Regions from separate parts of the Bradyrhizobium sp. USDA 4503 genome, predicted to be linked through region 2. Evidence: predicted binding sites of a transcription regulator. Region 2 holds the regulator's gene; the other holds the start of a gene.
What was found. Region 2 encodes LexA, which represses DNA repair genes until DNA is damaged. Its sites were predicted from a motif close to TGTTCNNNNTGTGTTCNG; they were not measured.

Region 1 (7,077 bases), 300 kb from region 2:
GGCGCGGCTCGATCTCGGGGATCGTGAAGCCGGAGACCGGACAGGCGAATTTTTCCGAGAACAGGATGCGCTCGGGCCCGCTCTTGTCGTGGATCTTCGCGGTCTTCTTCTTGTCCTCTTTCTTGTCGTCCTGCGCGGCCGCCGCCGGCGCATCGGCGTATTCGATCACGGCGAGGCCCTCGGCGAGCTTCAGCGCGGTCTCGAAGCTTTCCGCGAGGCGCTGGGCGAGGTCCGGGCGCACCACGATGCGGTCGACCACGACGTCGATGTCGTGCGGGAATTTCTTGTCGAGCGCGGGCGCTTCGGACAGTTCGTAGAAGGTGCCGTCGATCTTGACGCGCTGAAAGCCCTTCTTGAGGTACTCGGCGAGCTCCTTCTTGTACTCGCCCTTGCGGCCGCGCACGACCGGCGCCAGGAGATAGAGGCGGGTGCCTTCCGGCAGCGCCAGCACGCGGTCGACCATCTGCGAGACGATCTGGCTCTCGATCGGCAGGCCGGTGGCCGGCGAATAGGGCACGCCGACGCGGGCCCACAACAGGCGCATGTAGTCGTAGATCTCGGTGACGGTGCCGACGGTGGAGCGCGGGTTCTTCGACGTGGTCTTCTGCTCGATCGAGATCGCCGGCGACAGGCCGTCGATCTGGTCGACATCCGGCTTCTGCATCATCTCCAAAAATTGCCGCGCATAGGCCGACAGCGACTCGACGTAGCGGCGCTGGCCCTCGGCATAGATGGTGTCGAACGCGAGCGACGACTTGCCGGAGCCGGACAGGCCGGTGAACACCACGAGCTTGTCGCGCGGAATCTCGACGTCGATGTTCTTCAGATTGTGTTCGCGCGCGCCACGGATCGTGATGGCGCGCGATGAGGAGCCGGCGTTCTGTTGGCGCTTCGCCTTGAGCACTTCATCCATAGCGACAGTTCCGGGCGCATGCTTGGCGCCTTTTGGGCGCGCATCGCCGGTGATGCCGGGACCTTGCGCCGATGGGGTGTGAAGACTGGAACGTAGGAAGAACGGTGGACAATTTCCAGTGCTGAGTCGCGTCCATCAACGGATAGTTTGCCTGATGGCAGCAGCCGTCAGCAGCGCCGGTTCCGCTAGAGCCTTTTCCCCCATTCGATGGGATCGGAACGGGAGCTCTGGATTCCTGCTGTGACGCGTTTTCTTGACGCGAACCTCAATTCACTTCGCTCGAAAACGCGCTTACGCAAAAAGGCCGGCGCTAGGCCGGCCTTTCAGTGCGATCTGACCGCCGATGGCGGTCAGGCAATTCGCTCAGGCTTAGTACTTGGCGACGATCGGGCCGCCGAAGTGATAGTTGACGCCGAACTGGGCGCTGTGCAGCTCGAGCGTACCGGACGGCACGCCGAAATAGTTCTCGCTGTCGAGGCTGCGATACAGGTATTCGCCCTTGATCGACCACTGCGGCGCGATGAACGCCTCGACGCCGGCGCCGACGGTCCAGCCGGAGTGAAAGTTGCTCTGCGAGGCGGTCACGCCGAGCGCGGTGACGCTGACCTCGTTGTTGGCCCAGGCGTAACCGCCGGTGCCATAGAACAGCACCTTGTCGACGGCGAAGCCGAGGCGGCCGCGCACGGTGCCGAGCGAGTCGATCTTGCTGCGGGCGGTGACGCCGAGCGCGGAGACCGATGCGTCGATGTCAGCGCCTGCGGCGTCGACCTCGAGGCCGTACACGATGTTGCCGGCTTGCCAGTTGTAGCCGATGGTGCCGCCGCCGAAGCCGCCTTCCATGCTCGGGGTGCCGGAGTTCTCGCTGGCGTAGCCGCCGAAGCCTCCGACGTAGAAGCCGGTCCAGTTGTAGATCGCGGCCGGCGGCGGAGCCTTCACGTAAGGCGCGCGTGCCGCCATGTCGGCGGCCATTGCCGGTGCAAAAGCGCTCAGTGCAAACATGCCGGCCGAGGCCAGCAAAACAGTCCTCATTTTCAAAGTCCCAGTCCCATTTTCTTGTTGTCCCTTCAGATATCTTGAAGAGAGCGTCACAGCAGTGTCGCGTGACGTGCTGGTGCTTCTACAGAGAAATGCCGGAACGTGTGTATCCGCGAAACCACAACGCACCGAAAACGGCCCCGGTGAGGTGCGCGTGCACACGCAACGAAAAAGCCGGCGCACAAACAGGCGCGCAAACAAAAGGCCGGCGCAAGGCCGGCCTTTCGTCTGGATCAATCGGCCTGGCGCGATCAATAGCGCGCGACGACCGGACCACCCCACTTGTAGTTCACGCGGACGGTAACGAGGTCGACGTCCTGCCGATCGCGGATGGTGCTGTTCAGCGTGCCGTTGGGGGCGATCAGGTTATAGGTCTTGTCCTGCATGAACAGGTGGTCGTATTCGATGCCCGCGGTCCAGTTCGGCGCGAAGCCGACTTCGATGCCGGCGCCGACGGTGCCGCCCCAGCGGGTGTCGCTGGCGCTGCCGACCAGCACGCCGGTTGGGGTGAAGTAGGTGTTGAAGCGGTTGTCGGTCAGCGCCGCGCCGCCCTTGGCGTAGAGCAGCACGTTGTTGACGGCGTAACCGATCTGGCCGGTGAACAGGCCGAACGCGTCGATCTTGGACTGGTTGGTGAACAGGCCCGGGAAGATCGCGCTGTTGTTGCTGCCCTTCAGGTCAGCCCAGTCGCCCTGCGCTTCGAGGCCGAACACCCAGGCGCCAGCCTGCCAGCGATAACCGATCTGGCCACCGGCGACGCCGCCGGTTGCATCATGGCAACCATCTGATGCGAGGAAGATGCCGGCCGGGAGCTGGTCCCAGCAATTGTGGCTCGAGCCCCAGCCGCCGTTGGCGCCGATGTAGAAGCCGGTCCAGTCATAGATCGGGGCAACCACGGGCGGCGGCGCCTTGGTGTACGGGCGCGCAGCGAGATCGGCAGCCGCGGCAGGCGCAGCCAACGCAATCAGAGCAACCGTACCGAGCAAAAACTTCTTCATTATCGATCCCCCAGCACCCCGATCGGCTTCCAAACGGTCCCGAAGCACGATCCCAGACGCGAGCGCCCGCGCCATGGTTGGAGCTATACGCTGATTCAACCGCAAACGCAGTCTCCCAAATGCAACACTCGCGGGAGAAGTATCGATAAGGCAAGCTGCTGATTTGTTTGTTGTTTTCCTAAATCTTGCTGCCGAGCGTCGGCCTGCACCGAGATCGACTGCCGCTCCGACGGCACTGGCCACTTCTACGGATGGTTGTGGCGAACAAAACTGGAACGACGCCGGATCCGATGCTATATCTCGAATATCGTGGATAACCGGCGCGACGGCAAAGGCGGCGAGCCGGCACCGGCGTATAGGGTCATCCACGACGCCTGCGACGTAAGTGGCGAAGGTTGAGAGTGGCGGCCGAATGTCCGGACGCCCGGTTTTTGAGTGGAGATGATGCGATGGCGGGAAGCGTGAACAAGGTGATCCTGGTGGGAAACCTCGGCAAGGATCCGGAAATCCGGCGGACGCAGGACGGCCGTCCGATCGCAAACCTTTCCATCGCCACCTCGGAAACCTGGCGCGACAAGGGCACCGGCGAGCGCAAGGAAAAGACCGAGTGGCACCGCGTCGTGATCTTCAACGAGGGCCTCTGCAAGGTCGCCGAGCAGTATCTGAAGAAGGGCGCCAAGGTGTACATCGAGGGGCAGTTGCAGACCCGCAAATGGACCGACCAGAGCGGCGTCGAGAAGTACTCGACCGAAGTCGTGCTGCAGGGCTTCAACTCCAACCTCACCATGCTCGACGGGCGTGGCGGTGGGGGCAGCAGCTTCTCCGATGATGGCGGCAGCGATTTCGGTTCGGCCGGACCGGTCAGCTCGGCGCCGCGCCGCGCCGTCGCCGCGGGTGGTGGCAGCAGCCGCAACAGCGACATGGACGACGACATCCCGTTCTGAGCAGCGGTCGCGCTTCCGTCGATTCCGTCAGGCGCCGTTCCGTGAAGATCATTTCCCGGAACGGTCGTTGCGATCGGCACCAGCAATTTCCTCGTGTGGAATAAGAGGATAACTCGGTAACTCTCTGTCAGAACGTCGGTGGTTCGACGTAAAGGGATGCGGGTTCCCTGGACTTTGACACAGCCTGATGTAAATGATATTTACATTGGCCTGCGGCATTTGATGCTTGGCCGCGAGCTTCACCCGAGGGCCGGCCATCATGAGCCTCGCGCCATTGCTCGACACCGCGCCTGCGATCCCGCTCCACGCCTTTGCCGCGATGGCCGCCTTCGTGCTCGGCTCCATCCAGCTCGCCGCCCCCAAGGGCACGCTGCCGCACCGGACCCTGGGCTGGATCTGGGTGATCCTGATGCTGGTGGTCGCCGGAAGCTCGTTTTGGATCCATCAGATCCAGCTGGTCGGTCCCTGGAGCCCGATCCACCTAGTGTCGATCTTCTCGCTCGCCATGCTGGCGCTCGGCGTCACGGCCGCACGGAGCCACAATGTCCGCCGCCACAGGTTCACGATGATCGGCATCTCCTTTGGCGCACTGCTCATCGCCGAACTGTTCACCTTCATCCCCGGGCGGATCATGCACGCGGTGGTCTTCGGCCACTGACGGGAGAGACAAGTAGCGAATGGCGGGTGGCGAATAGGGGATTTTTCCATTGCTGTTCGCCATTCGCCACGCGCTTCCCGACCAAGCCGTGGGAACCTTGGCGCTCCCCCGTAAGTGCATGAAAAAACGAACGGAAAAACGGCTTGCGGAGCCGCGCAAGGGTGGTTATCAGGCCTCCGATGGGCTATATGATTCCCCAGTAGAACCGACCGGATTTCCCCTTTGTCCGATAACGACGACCACAAGCCCGGCGAGCCGCCGGGACCCTCAGATATTCGTCCCGTTTCCATCCTCGACGAGATGAAGAAGTCCTATCTCGATTACGCGATGAGCGTGATCGTGTCGCGTGCGCTGCCCGATGCGCGCGACGGGCTCAAGCCGGTGCACCGGCGCATCCTCTATTCGATGCATGAGCAGGGACATACGCCGGACAAGAAATACGTCAAATCCGCCCGCGTCGTCGGCGACGTGATCGGTAAATATCACCCGCATGGCGACCAGTCGATTTACGACGCGATGGTCCGCATGGCGCAGGATTTCTCACTGCGCGTGCCGCTGATCGACGGCCAGGGCAATTTCGGTTCGGTCGACGGCGATCCGCCGGCCGCCTATCGATATACCGAAGCGCGGCTGACCCGGGCGGCGCTCGCCGTGCTGGCCGACATCGACATGGAAACGGTCGATTTCCAGCCGAACTACGACAACTCCGAGAAAGAGCCGTCGGTTCTGCCGGCCCGGTTCCCGAACCTTCTGGTCAATGGCGCCGGCGGCATCGCCGTCGGCATGGCGACCAATATCCCGCCGCACAATCTCGGTGAGGTCGTCGATGCCTGCGTGGCGCTGATCGACAATCCGGCGCTCACGATCGACGAACTGATCGACATCATTCCCGGACCGGACTTCCCGACCGGCGGCGTCATCCTCGGCCGTCAGGGCATTCGCAGCGCCTACCACCTCGGCCGCGGCTCGATCGTGATGCGCGGCAAGGTGACGATCGACACCATCCGCAAGGACCGTGAAGCGATCATCATCACCGAGATTCCCTATCAGGTGAACAAGGCGACGATGGTCGAGCGTATCGCCGATCTCGTCAAAGAGAAGAAGATCGAGGGCATCGGGGACCTGCGCGACGAGTCCGATCGTGACGGCTATCGCGTCGTCATCGAGCTGAAGCGCGAAGCGGTGCCCGACGTGGTGCTGAACCAGCTCTACCGATTCACACCGCTGCAGACCAATTTCCCGGCCAACATGCTAGCGCTGGATTCCGGCCGTCCGCAGACGATGAATCTGAAGGACCTGCTCACCATCTTCGTCGCGTTCCGCGAGCAGGTGGTGACCCGGCGGACCAAGTTCCTGCTCGGCAAGGCGCGCGACCGCGCCCACATCCTGGTCGGCCTTGCGATCGCGGTCGCCAACATCGATGAGATCATCCGCGTCATCCGGACCTCGCCCGATCCGAACACCGCGCGCGAGGCCCTGATGTCACGCGACTGGCCGGCACGCGACGTCGAGGCGATGATCACGCTGATCGACGATCCCCGGCATCGCATCAACGAGGACGGCACGCTGCGGCTATCGATGGAGCAGGCCAGGGCCATCCTCGACCTTCGCCTGCAGCGCTTGACCGCGCTGGGGCGCGACGAGATTTCCGAAGAGCTCGACAAGCTCGCGGCCGAGATCGCCGACTATCTCGACATCCTGCGTTCGCGTGCCCGCGTGCAGGGCATCGTCAAGACCGAACTGGCCGAGGTGAAGCAGCAGTTCGCCACCCCGCGCAAGACCGTGATCATCGAGCAGGAAGGCGAGGTCGAGGACGAGGACCTGATCCAGCGCGAGGACATGGTCGTCACCGTGTCGCATGCGGGCTACGTCAAGCGCGTGCCGCTGTCGACCTATCGGGCGCAGCGCCGCGGCGGCAAGGGCCGCGCCGGCATGCAGACCCGCGACGAGGATTTCGTCTCGCGCCTGTTCGTGGCCTCCACGCACACGCCGGTGCTGTTCTTCTCGTCGCGCGGCCAGGTCTACAAGGAGAAGGTCTGGCGGCTGCCGATGGCCGCGCCGAACGCGCGCGGCAAGGCGCTGATCAACATCCTGCCGCTGGAGCAGGGCGAACGCATCACGACGATCATGCCGCTGCCGGAGGATGAATCCTCCTGGGCCAATCTCGACGTGATGTTCGCGACGACCGGCGGCACCGTTCGCCGCAACAAGCTGTCCGACTTCGTCGACGTGCGCCGCTCCGGCATCATCGCCATGAAGCTCGGGGAAGGCGAGGCGATCGTCGACGTCCAGATCTGCACCGAGCATGACGACGTGCTCCTGACCGCCGCCGGCGGCCAGTGCATCCGTTTCCCGGTCACCGATGTGCGCGTCTTCACCGGCCGCACCTCGATGGGCGTGCGCGGCATTGCGCTGCCCGAGGCCGACAAGCTGATCTCGCTGGCGATCCTGCGCCATGTCGAGACCACCTCGGACGAGCGCTCGGCCTATTTGAAGATGCGCCGCGCCGTGGCCGGCGAGGCCGCGACC
Region 2 (7,077 bases):
CGTTGAATTGAAGGCACGGCTGCTGCCGCCGCTCGGGCCGCAGCGCCCGGGCTCCTATGATTTCGGCCGCGACCTGTATTTCCAGGGCATCGGCGCCTCCGGCTTCGTGATGGGCGCGGTCAAGACCAGGGAGCCGCCTGCGACCGGCGGCTTTGCGCTGCGCTACGCCGCCTTCATGCAGGGCCTGCGCGACGCCATCGACGCGCGGATTCGCACCACGCTCGACGGCGACCAGCGCGCGATCGCGACCGCCTTGCTCACCGGCCGGCGCGATGCGATCTCGACGCCGGTCAACGATGCGATGTTCATCTCGGGGCTCGGCCATGTGCTGTCGATCTCCGGCTACCACATGGCCGTGGTCGCCGGCGTCGTGTTCTTCGCGGTGCGCGCGCTGCTCGCGCTGTTTCCGGCGCTGACGGCGGGGCATCCGATCAAGAAATGGGCGGCGGCGGCCGCGCTGGTCGCCGCGGCGTTCTATCTGTTGCTGTCGGGCGCCGAGGTCGCGACGCAGCGGTCGTTCTTCATGACCGCCGTGGTGCTGCTCGCCGTGATCGTCGACCGCCGCGCGATCACCTTCCGGACCCTGGCGGTGGCGGCGCTGATCGTGCTCGCGATCGCGCCGGAGGCGCTGGTGCATCCCAGTTTCCAGATGTCGTTTGCGGCAACGCTCGGGCTGGTGGCGCTGGTGCAGATCGGGCTGCCGAACCTGCTGGCGTCGCCCGACCATTCGGCAACTGCGCGGGTTGCGCTGTGGGGCGGCCGCGAGCTCACGATGCTGATGCTGGCCTCGCTGGTGGCGGGGCTGGCGACGACGCCCTATGCCGCGTTCCATTTCCACCGCGTGACGCCCTACGGGCTGCTCGCCAACCTTGCGGCGATGCCTGTCGTGTCGGCGGTCGTGATGCCGGCCGGCCTGCTGGGGCTCGTCGCCATGCCGTTCGGCTTCGACGGCGTGTTCTGGGCGATCATGGGTCTTGGCATCGACTGGATGATCCTGGTGACGCAATGGGTCGCCGCACTCCCGGGCGCGGTCGGCCGCATGGCGGCGTTCGGCATCGGGCCGCTGATCGCAGCGAGCGCCGGCATCATCCTGCTCGGGCTGCTGCGCACGCCGCTGCGCTGGTCAGGCGCGGCGCTGTTGCTGGTGGCCTCGGTCTGGGCGCTCAAAGTGCCGCAGCCGGACGTGCTGATCTCCGGCGACGGCCGCAACGTCGCGGTGCGTGGCGGTGACGGGTGGCTGCATCTGATGCACAGCGCCAAGGATGCATTTTTGGTCAAGGAGTGGCTGGCGGCGGACGCCGACGCGCGCACCGCCACCGATGCGTCGCTCGGCGAGGGCGTCTCGTGCGATGCCGGCGGCTGCGTGACCCAGGGACCCGGCGGCGTCTTCGTCGCGCTGGCGACCCGGCCGGAGGCGCTGGCGGACGACTGCGAGCGCGCAGCCCTGATCGTGACGGCGCGGCCGGCGCCGCAGGGCTGCGCGGCATCGGTGATCGATGCCGAGCGGCTGCGCCGCCACGGCGCGCTGGTGCTGCGAAGGATCAGGGACGGCTACGCCGTCGATGCGGTCAAGCCCGGCGGGATCGACCGGCCGTGGTCGCCGGCGGTTCCCGGCGACGGCGAGAGCGAAACGACGCTGCGCGCGCCCGCCGCCGCGCCGCGGCCTGCGGTGGATGCGACGCCGGCCGAGACCGATCTGCAGGGCGATGATTAGCGAGGATTAGCCGTGGTCCGGCGAGGGGCTGCTCGGCAACTCGAACAGGCCGAGATGGTATTCGTCGGAGTCGGGGCCGGCGTCGGGCTTCTTGACGAGGGTGAAGGAAGCCTCGGGAAATTGCTCCCAGACTTTCAGGTCGTCGGCCGTTACCGTCAGCCAACCGAACCGGAACATGTAGCGGCCCGGTTCCGTGACGCGTCCAGCCTTTTGCCATGTGACCTTATCGACCACCGCGCACGTCCTCCGTGCCCGATGATGCGCCAAGGTGCCGGCCGACGCAAATCTCCTTCTGCGCCCCGGAAGCGGGAGTCCGGGGTCGCCCGAAATTGCTTAGGTCATCCGCCGCCGAACAGCTCATTCCGCGGCGACGATGCGCTCAACCCAAAAACAGGGTTGCGAATGCGGAGGGCCGCCGCTCCACAACCTTCGGCTTCTGCTCGACCGGCGGATGCAGCGCCGGCAATTGCAGCACGCTGACGCGCTGTCCCTCGACCAGCTGGGTCACCAGCACATGGCTGCCGTCGGGGAATTCGACCGCGTCATGATGCCGATCAGGCACGTCGGGCTCGACTTCGTTGAACACGCCGACGCGATAGTTCAGCGTCTTGGTCCAGATCCAGCGGCTGTCGTAGCGAACGTTCTCGGCGAAAGCGAGCTCGGTGCCCGGCAGCATGCAGACCGCGACAGTGGGATCGTTCTCCGAAGCAAAGCCGCGGGTCGACGTGCCGCGGAACGTCGTCGTGATCAGCGTCTCTCCGACAATGGCGGGGCGCGATGCCACGGCGTGCAGACTATAGTCACACATCGGATGGCTCCTCATTTCGAGGTAGCGACCCGTGCCTCTCCTTGAGGCATTAGGGCCTCTACCAGAGTGGACGATAGCGAACGAGCGTCTGCTCGTTTCTGGGCGATTGTACGACTGGTCCGAGATCGCTCCGATCACAAACACGCGACGCTGCGCGAGAGGTATCGGAGCGCATCGGGCAGGCCGTACGCTACGCTATCATGCAAGGAACGATCCGACGTGTTGCTCGTTCCCGGCCGCCGCAAGTATTTGCAGTTCAGTATTTGCGATAAAGGCCGATCAGCTTGCCCTGGATGCGGACCCGGTTCGGCGGCAGGATGCGCACTTCATAGGCGGTGTTGGCCGGCTCGAGCGCGATCGATGCGCCGCGGCGGCGGAAGCGCTTCAGGGTGGCTTCCTCCTCGTCGATCAGCGCCACCACGATGTCGCCGGTATTGGCGACGTCGTTGCGCTGGATCAGCGCCATGTCGCCGTCGAGGATGCCGGCATCGACCATCGAGTCGCCGCGCACCTCGAGCGCATAGTGCTCGCCGGCACCGAGCATGTCGGGCGGCACGCTAATGGTGTGGCTGCGGGTCTGCAGCGCCTCGATCGGCGTACCGGCGGCGATCCGGCCCATCACGGGGACCGCGACCGGACGGTTGCCGTCGTCCTCGGCAATCGGCGGCGTGCTGGCGCGCCGGCCGAGGGTGCCTTCGATGACGCTGGGCGTGAAGCCGCGGCGACCGTTGCCGCCGCCGGCCGAGAGTTCGGGCAGCTTGATGACCTCGATGGCGCGGGCGCGGTTCGGCAGGCGGCGGATGAAGCCGCGCTCCTCCAGCGCAGTGATCAGGCGGTGGATACCGGACTTCGAGCGCAGGTCGAGCGCATCCTTCATCTCGTCGAAGGAGGGCGGTACGCCGGCCTCTTTCAGACGTTCATTGATGAAACGCAGTAGTTCGTACTGTTTGCGCGTGAGCATCTCGAGTATTCCCCCGGTTGATAGCGTCGTTCGATTCCGAGACTCTTCTGGTGGGGCCTGCAGGCCGGGCCTGACCTCAGGAGCATGTGCTCAATGCACCTGCTTCCATGCAGCTTCCCGAATGTAGACACCAGTACTCGAAACAAATCATGAACGGACACTATATGTTCGATATGTGTTCCGCAACCACTTAATTTCCGGTGAACGTGTCGGGCAACGCACAATCGGCGGGGCGCGAAAACCCTATTCGGGCAGTGTCAGGATCTCGCATTCGCTGCCTTCGACGGCCGCCGCCGCGAACGGCGGGCGCACGAGAAGTGCCCGTGCCGCAGCGAGATTCCCGAGCAGCGACGAGTCCTGCTGCGTCACCGGCGTTGCGATCAGCGTGCCGTCCTCGCGCGCTTCGAGCCGTGCACGCAGATAGTCCTCGCGCTGGTCGTTGGCGGCGAGGTCGCGGCCGAGCAGGGCGCTCGCGCGGCGATGATGAATCACTTTCCGGCCGCTCAGCGCCCGAATCAACGGCACCAGGAACAGGAAGGCGCAGACATAGGACGACACCGGATTGCCCGGCAGGCCGATCACCCGCATCGCGCCGAGCCGGCCATGCATCATCGGCTTGCCGGGCCGCATCGCAATCCGCCAGAACGCCATCTCGACCCCCTCGGCTTCCAGCGACCGCTTGACGAGATCGTGGTCGCCGACCGAGGCGCCGCCTGTCGTGATGAGGACATCGGCGCCGGCCTCGCGTGCCCGGCGGATACCGGCCGTGGTCGCCTCCACCGTGTCGGCGGCAACGCCGAGGTCGACGGTCTCGGCGCCCTCGGCGCGCGCCAGCGCCCGCAGCGCGTAGCCGTTGGAATAGACGATCTGGCCGGGGCCGGGCTGCGAGCCCGGCATCACCAGCTCGTCGCCGGTCGCCAGCACCGCGACCTTCGGGCGGCGGCGCACCGCAAGTTCCGGATAGTTCATGGCGGCCGCCAGCGACAGCGCGCGGTCGGACAGGCGGCTGCCGCCGGCGAGCAGCACCTCGCCCTCACGGAAGTCGACCCCAGCCGGGCGGATGTGCCGCCCGACGCTGGCGGCCTCCGAGATCGTGATGTGGTCGCCGTCGACGGCGGTGTCTTCCTGGATGATCACAGCGTCGGCGCCATTGGGGATCACGCCGCCGGTGAAGATCCGCACCGCCTCGCCGGCGCCGACCGTCCGCTCGAACGGCCGTCCGGCGGCGACTTCGCCGATCACCTTGAGCCGGGCCTTTAGATCGGCCGCATCGGCGGCGCGCACTGCATAGCCGTCCATCGCCGACATCGGCTGCGGCGGCTGGGTGCGGAGCGCCGCGAGGTCGTGCGCAAGCGTGCGGTGGTAGGCGGCATCGAGCGCGACCATCTCCTCCGGCAGCGGTTCGGCGCCGGCGAGGACGGCGGACAGGGCATCGGCAACCGGCATCAGGGCCACGCTCAGAGCTCCTCAATTCCTAAGTTTCAATACCAAGTGCGGTCAAAGCCCTTGCCACGTCATCCGTCGATGTCACGTGGATAGCATGAAGGCCGCGCGCCCGCGCACCTTCGATATTGGCGGCTAGGTCGTCGAAAAACAGGATCTGCGACGCCGGCACGCCGATGGCTTTTACCACATGATCATAGGCCTCGGCGTCGGGTTTGCGGAAGCCGATGCTCGAGGACAGGAAGACGTTGCGGAAATGGCTGAGCAGCTCGGCGTGGGTGACCGAGAAATGCGCGACATGGGCCGGATTGGTGTTGGAGAAGGCGTAGAGCGGCATCCGCTTGGCGGCCGCCGCGAGCAGCGGGGCGATGCCCGGCATCTCGCCGGTGAAGATCGCGTTCCAGCCTTCGAGGAACTGGGCGTCCGTGATGTCGATGCCGAGCGTTTGGCGCAGCCTTTCGAAGAACGCCGTGTCGTCGATCCGGCCGATCTCGTGATGCTTGAAACTGTCGTCGACGACAAAGCGCGTGGCGAGCTCGGCAGGCACACAGCCGGCATGCTGCGCCCAGCGCGCCATCACCCTGTCAAAGTTGATGTCGAGCACGACGCGGCCGATATCGAACAGCAGCACGTCGACGGAGTTGGGAGTGAATTGCGAGGTCATTGCGTGAAACCGTGTACGAGAATTGCGGGCAGGCGGCAATGTCCTCGATTTCAGTGACCGGTGTGTGGATTGTACGTGGCGTTGCATTCATCGCGAGACTGTTCCCGCGCACACCACCGTCGTCCCGGCGAAGGCCGGGACCCATAACCACCGCATTTGATCAGGAATGGGATCGTGGCCCCAGCGTCGCGCAACAATTGAGATTTGGGGTAATGGGTCCCGGCCTTCGCCGGGACGACGGCGGGCGTCGTCGCTTGTGCGTCAAACATCCGTATTCTCGCGACATGATCTGTCCGAGCCTTGCTCTTTTCACCCTATATTTTTGCTGCGGGGCTTGGCTTGCCGCGTCGGGCAACTCAGTGGCACGCACGCACGAGCTTTCAGCGCACCAAGCGACTTGATGCTTGCCGCGGCCTGACGCCCGCGGTGGCTTGGTGCCCGCCGGACGTAGCTCTCACAGCCTGGACAGCGCCAAGCCGAGGTAACCGATCAGCGCACCGGTGCTGAGAATGATGACGACGAGCGCCTGTTCCGAGCGTGCTTGCAAGGTTTTCCGGGTCACGGCGGGGACGCTCCGTCTTTCGAGATCATGCGGTCCAACGAACAGCATCGATTTCCGTTCCGGTCCTTCCCCTGGGAACCTTCACGACCTGCCGAGTGACGCGACGGACGCGGAACAGGAACGCGGCTCGGCCGCCTATGAGGACGGCGCGATCCCCGGAACGGGGAAGGCGCGGCACATCTCGACGCTGTTCGACCTCAGTCGCTTGACGACCTCTGCATCTCCCTTCGACCGGAGGGACTCCGCAATGAGTTCGGCGATCAGGCGCATTTCGGGCTCGCCCATGCCGCGCGTGGTCGCCGCCGGCGTCCCGAGGCGAATGCCGCTCGGCTTGAGCGGCGGACGCGGATCGTCGGGAATGATCTGCTTGTTTGCGGTGATCCCGACGGCGTCGAGGATGTTCTCGGCCGTGCCGCCGTCCACGCCGACGCTGGCCACGGTATCCACGACCATCATGTGATTGTCGGTTCCGCCGGTGATCAACGACATGCCGCGTTCCATCAACGCTTCGGCCAGGACCTTCGCGTTGCGCATGACCAGTCTTGCATAGGCCTGAAAATCGGACGTCGATGCCTTCTTCAGCGTGACCGCGGTTCCGGCCACAACGTTCATATGCGGGCCTCCCTGCAGCCCCGGGAACACCGACGCGTCGATCTTGCCGGCGAACTCCCGGCGACAGAGAACGATGCCGCCGCGCGGCCCGCGAAGCGTCTTGTGCGATGTCGTCGTCATCACGTCGAAACCCGCATCGAGCGGATTGCGCAAGGCATTGCCGGCGATCAGGCCGCCGTAATGGCTGACGTCGGCCATGGTCAGTGCACCCACCTCATCGGCGATGCTCTTGAAGGACGCATAATCCAGATCGCGCGGATAAGAGCTGTAGCCGCACAGCACCAGCTTCGGGCGGACGTGCCGGGCCATGGAG

Region 1: the regulator LexA is predicted to act here: its motif matches at 3,207-3,224, upstream of ACVMIH_RS06240 (single-stranded DNA-binding protein).

Annotation. Positions count from the first base shown of each region.
Region 1 covers NZ_JBSRXS010000001.1:1,297,017-1,304,093, forward strand. The annotation lists gene uvrA (excinuclease ABC subunit UvrA) at 1-913, opposite strand, end outside; gene ACVMIH_RS06230 (outer membrane protein) at 1,283-1,942, opposite strand; gene ACVMIH_RS06235 (outer membrane protein) at 2,200-2,946, opposite strand; gene ACVMIH_RS06240 (single-stranded DNA-binding protein) at 3,396-3,890, shown strand; gene ACVMIH_RS06245 (DUF2306 domain-containing protein) at 4,150-4,548, shown strand; gene gyrA (DNA gyrase subunit A) at 4,771-7,077, shown strand, end outside.
Region 2 covers NZ_JBSRXS010000001.1:1,600,407-1,607,483, reverse strand. The annotation lists gene ACVMIH_RS07720 (ComEC/Rec2 family competence protein) at 1-1,714, shown strand, start outside; gene ACVMIH_RS07715 (hypothetical protein) at 1,721-1,948, opposite strand; gene ACVMIH_RS07710 (hypothetical protein) at 2,094-2,522, opposite strand; gene lexA (transcriptional repressor LexA) at 2,779-3,483, opposite strand; gene ACVMIH_RS07700 (molybdopterin molybdotransferase MoeA) at 3,727-4,938, opposite strand; gene ACVMIH_RS07695 (HAD family hydrolase) at 4,958-5,590, opposite strand; gene ACVMIH_RS07690 (hypothetical protein) at 6,045-6,200, opposite strand; gene ACVMIH_RS07685 (serine hydroxymethyltransferase) at 6,288-7,077, opposite strand, start outside.